2 regions of the Streptomyces sp. NPDC026206 genome follow, and region 2 is predicted to be linked to the other one. Evidence: riboswitches for the same ligand, from Rfam matches in the RefSeq annotation. Region 2 holds a riboswitch; the other holds the start of a gene.
The links. Region 2 has a riboswitch for S-adenosylmethionine ahead of AB0F13_RS15655 (aminotransferase class V-fold PLP-dependent enzyme). Riboswitches for the same ligand answer to the same signal wherever they lie in the genome.
Positions count from the first base shown of each region.

Region 1: it holds a riboswitch for S-adenosylmethionine, as region 2 does, so the genes downstream of both, thrC (threonine synthase) here and AB0F13_RS15655 (aminotransferase class V-fold PLP-dependent enzyme) in region 2, are expected to answer to the same signal.

Region 1 is NZ_JBEZYL010000001.1:1,691-4,072, forward strand. It holds gene AB0F13_RS00010 (glucosyl-3-phosphoglycerate synthase) at 1-936, opposite strand, end outside; SAM riboswitch class I at 1,100-1,243, shown strand; gene thrC (threonine synthase) at 1,261-2,382, shown strand, end outside.
Region 2 is NZ_JBEZYL010000009.1:103,618-105,999, reverse strand. It holds gene AB0F13_RS15655 (aminotransferase class V-fold PLP-dependent enzyme) at 1-904, opposite strand, end outside; SAM riboswitch class IV at 1,066-1,182, opposite strand; gene trpD (anthranilate phosphoribosyltransferase) at 1,260-2,324, opposite strand.

The DNA of each region.
Region 1 (2,382 bases), on a different contig from region 2:
CCGCCGCGCGTACTCGGGTATCCCGGCCATCGGCGGCCGCTCCTCGGTGTCCACCGCGTACGTTCGCGGCACAAAACCCTCCGCCGTGCGCTCGAACTGGGTGAGCGCCGGACGCACCAGATGGCCGCGGGCCAGCCGCAGCTGCGCGGTGCGGTAGATCGCGGCGGCCATCCGGCCCAGGGCACGGCCGTCCTGGTGCCGGTGGACACGCACCCCCACGTCCACCTGGGCCAGCGCGTCCAGGCCCACCGTGTGCAGCGCGTCGACGAGCAGGCCCAGCTCCACGCCGTAGCCCACGGGGAACGGCAGCTGCTCCAGCAGCGAGCGGCGCGCCGCGTACTCGCCGCCCAGGGGCTGCACGAAACCCGCCAGCTGCGGCCAGTGCAGGTTCAGCAGCGGGCGGGCCACCAGCTCGGTCACCCGGCCACCCTGGCCGGAGACCTCTCCCAGCGGACGGTCGTACATCCCCTTGACGAAGTGGACGTCCGGGTCGGTCAGCAGCGGGCCGACGATGCCGGAGACGAAGCCGGCGGAGAAGTCCTTCAGGTCGGCGTCGATGAAACAGACGATGTCACCGGTCGTCGCCAGCAGCGACCGCCACAGCACCTCGCCCTTGCCGGGCAGCGCGGGCAGCCGCGGCAGGACCTCGTCACGGTGCACGACGCGCGCCCCGGCCGCCGCCGCGACCTCGCCCGTACGGTCGGTGGAACCGGAGTCCAGCACCACCAGCTCGTCCACCAGCGGAACGTCCGCGGACATCAGCTCCCGGCGGATCGTGGCCACGATGGCCCCGACCGTGGCCTCCTCGTTCAGCGCCGGCAGCACGACGCTGACCGTGCTGCCGGTGCCGCCCTTCGCGGCGAGAAGCCGGCCGAGCGGCCGGTCCGCCGCGGACCAGGACCGCCGGGCCAGCCAGCGCTCCACCTCTTCCAGCACGTGTACGACTCCTTGCGTGTGTCGCGTTCTGTGACGCATCTCGCGGTACGGACGGCCCTCTCAAGCGGCCGCCCCTTCCGTTACAGTCTTGAACAACGCGGACGGCCGCCCTATGTCGGGGTCGTCGTGCGGACAAATGCCTGGGCCGCGCCCAGTGCCATACCGCTCATCCAGAGGGGCAGAGGGACACGGCCCGTTGAAGCCCCGGCAACCCTCCAGCCGGTCTCGGTCATCCAGACGCGAGGCTCCCGGCGGGGAAGGTGCCAATTCCGTCTCGTGGTGAAGTCCGCCGCGAGGAAGATGAGGAGAAAGGGCCTCGCCTCCATGGCTGTGCAAGCCGTTGAAAGCGTTACAACTCCCGCAGCTTCCCCCTCGTTCGGCCCCGCCGTGGCGCTCTCCTGCCGCGAGTGCGGCGAGCGCTTCGAGCTCGGACCCCTCTTCGCCTGTGCCGTCTGCTTCGGCCCGCTGGAAGTGGCGTACGAGCTGCCGGCCGGCGACCCGGAAGCCCTCCGGCGCCGCATCGAGGCCGGCCCCGCGAACATCTGGCGGTACGCGCCCCTGCTGCCCGTCCCCGCCGACGTCGCCGACAGGCCGAACCTCAACCCGGGCCTCACCAAGCTCGTCCGGACCGACAACCTCGCCCGCGAGCTGGGCGTCACCGGCGGCCTGTACGTCAAGGACGACTCCGGCAACCCCACGCACTCCTTCAAGGACCGCGTCGTCGCCATCGCCGTCGAGGCCGCCCGCGCCTTCGGCTTCACCACCCTCTCGTGCTCCTCGACCGGCAACCTCGCCGGCGCGGTCGGCGCGGCGGCGGCCCGCGCGGGCCTGAAGTCCTGTGTGTTCATCCCGCACGACCTGGAGGCCGGCAAGGTCGTCATGGCCGCGGTCTACGGCGGCGACCTCGTCGGCATCGAGGGCACGTACGACGACGTCAACCGCTTCTGCTCCGAGCTCATCGGCGACCCGCTCGGCGAGGGCTGGGGCTTCGTCAACGTCAATCTGCGCCCGTACTACGGCGAGGGCTCGAAGACGCTCGCGTACGAGATCTGCGAGCAGCTGGGCTGGCGGCTGCCCGACCAGATCGTCGTGCCCATCGCGTCCGGTTCGCAGCTGACGAAGATCGACAAGGGGCTCCGGGAGCTCATCGCGCTCGGGCTGGTCGAGGACCGGCCGTACAAGATCTTCGGCGCTCAGGCGGAGGGCTGCTCGCCGGTGTCACGGGCGTTCAAGGACGGGCACGACGTCGTACGGCCGGTGAAGCCCGACACGATCGCGAAGTCACTCGCCATCGGCAATCCCGCCGACGGGCCGTACGTGCTCGACATCGCGCGGCGTACGGGCGGTGCCGTCGAGGACGTGACCGATGCCGAGATCGTCGACGGCATCAGGCTGCTGGCACGGACGGAGGGGATCTTCGCCGAGACGGCCGGCGGGGTGACGGTG
Region 2 (2,382 bases):
TCAGCGCCCTGCAGGCGGCGGCGATGGCGTAGACGCCGATGACGTTGGGCGAGCCCGCCTCGTGCCGGGCGGCGCCCTCGTGCCACTCCACATCGACGCCGCCGTCCGCCCGGCGGGACACCGCGCGGCTGGCCCCGCCGCCCGCCAGGTACGGCTCGGCGCCCCGCAGCCAGTCGGCGCGCCCGGCCAGGACGCCGGAACCGAACGGCGCGTACAGCTTGTGCCCGGAGAAGGCGACCCAGTCCACGTCCAGTTCGGTGATGTCCAGGGGGTGGTGGGGTGCCAGCTGTGCGGCGTCCAGCACGATGCGCGCGCCGTGCGCGTGCGCCGCCGCCGCCAGCTCCCGCACGGGCCACAACTCGCCCGTCACATTGGACGCGCCGGTCACGCAGACCAGGGCCGGTCCGTAGGGGTCACGGTCGGACAGCGCCCGCTCCAGCGTCTCGACGGCCTGCGCCGGGGTGCTCGGCGCGTCCAGGTAGGTGACGTCGGCGCCGCGCCAGGGCAGCAGGGCGGCGTGGTGCTCGGTCTCGAAGACGAACACCCGGCAGCCGGCGGGCAGTACGGACGCCAGCAGGTTGAGCGAGTCGGTGGTGGAGCGGGTGAAGACGACCTGGTCACCCTCGCGGCAGCCGAGGAAGCCGGCGACCGCCGCCCGGCTGTTCTCGAACAGGTCGGTGGACAGCTGCGAGAGGTACCCGGCGCCCCGGTGCACGCTGCCGTAGTAGGGCGCGTACGCGGCGACGTCGTCCCACACCCGTCGCAGGGCGGGCGCGCTGGCCGCGTAGTCCAGCGCCGCGTAGCTCACCTCGCCGCCGGTGACGAGCGGGACACGGACGTCGGCGCCGAGGACGGGCAGCGGGGCACACACCGCGGGACCGGCGGCAAGGGTGGAGACAGACATGGCGAACTCCCGTAACAGGCAGGCGAATTCCACCGCGCGGCCACAACGGGGGCCCGGCGCGGGAAGGGGAAGAGGGTGCACGGAAGAGGGGCTCTCGGAGCCCTAACGCATTCGCTGAATCACGGAGAGATCTCCCTCGACAACCAGGATCCCTGGCGAGGGATCCGCGCTTGCCGCAGACCTCACTGCCTGCGGCCTGGTCATCACCCGGGGCACCCCGCCACGGAAGGAGGGTTGCCGGACAGCAAGCCGGGGCCGTATCGCTGTCGCTCGTGACCTGGCCAGGAGTATGGCACAACCGGTCGTGCCGGCTCAACGGCCGGCGGGCGGGAGCGCCGCCCGCCGGCCCGCGGCCTCAAGCGTTGCTGGCCGCGACCCACCGCTCGAGCGCCCGCCGCGCCGCCCCGGAGTCGATCGACTCCGCGGCACGCGCCATCCCGCCACGGATCCGCTCCGCGAGCGAAGCGTCCGACGGCTCCAACGCCACCAGCGCCGCCGCCGAGTTGAGCAGCACCGCATCGCGCACCGGCCCGGCCTCGCCGGCCAGCAGCCGCCGCGCCACGTCCGCGTTGTACGAGGCGTCGGCGCCCCGCAGCGCCTCCACGGGCACCAGCTCGATCCCCACGTCCCGGGGGTCGAAGGGCTCCTCCCGCACCGCGCCGTCCCGGACGATCCACACCCGGGAGGTCGCCGTCGTCGTCAGCTCGTCCAGTCCGTCGTCGCCGCGGAAGACCAGCGCCGAGGAGCCGCGCTCGGCCAGCACTCCGGCCAGGATCGGCGCCATCCGGGCATCGGCCACGCCCGTCGCCTGGGCGCGGACCCGCGCGGGGTTGGTCAGCGGGCCCAGCACGTTGAAGGTCGTGCGGATGCCCAGTTCACGGCGGGCGGGCGCCACGTGCCGCAGCGCGGGGTGGAACTTGACCGCGAAGCAGAAGGTGATGCCGGCCTCCTGCGCCACCTCCACCACCCGGCGCGGGGTGAGGTCCAGATTGACCCCGAGCTTCTCCAGGACGTCCGAGGCGCCGCTGGCGGAGGACGCCGCGCGGTTGCCGTGCTTGACGACCTTCGCCCCGGTGCCGGCGACGACGATCGAGGACATGGTGGAGATGTTGACGGTCTTGGCGCCGTCACCGCCCGTACCCACGATGTCCACGCTCGGGCCGGGCACCTCGATCACCTTCGCGTGCTCGTACATCGCGCGCACCAGGCCGGAGATCTCGGCGACCGTCTCGCCCTTGGCCCGCAGGGCCACCGCGAAGCCGGCGATCTGGGCGTCGGTGGCCTCGCCGCGCATGATCCGGTCCATGGCCCAGGCGGTGTCGTCGGCGGTGAGGTCGACGCGGCTGAGCAGGGCGTCCAGTACGCGGGGCCAGGAGTAGGCCACCGAGCGCTCGCCGCCTGCCGGGGTCGCAACGTTCATGGTCCACACTCCTGGTGGTCTCTCGTGTCCGCGGGCCCGAAGGAGGCCCTGCTCCAGC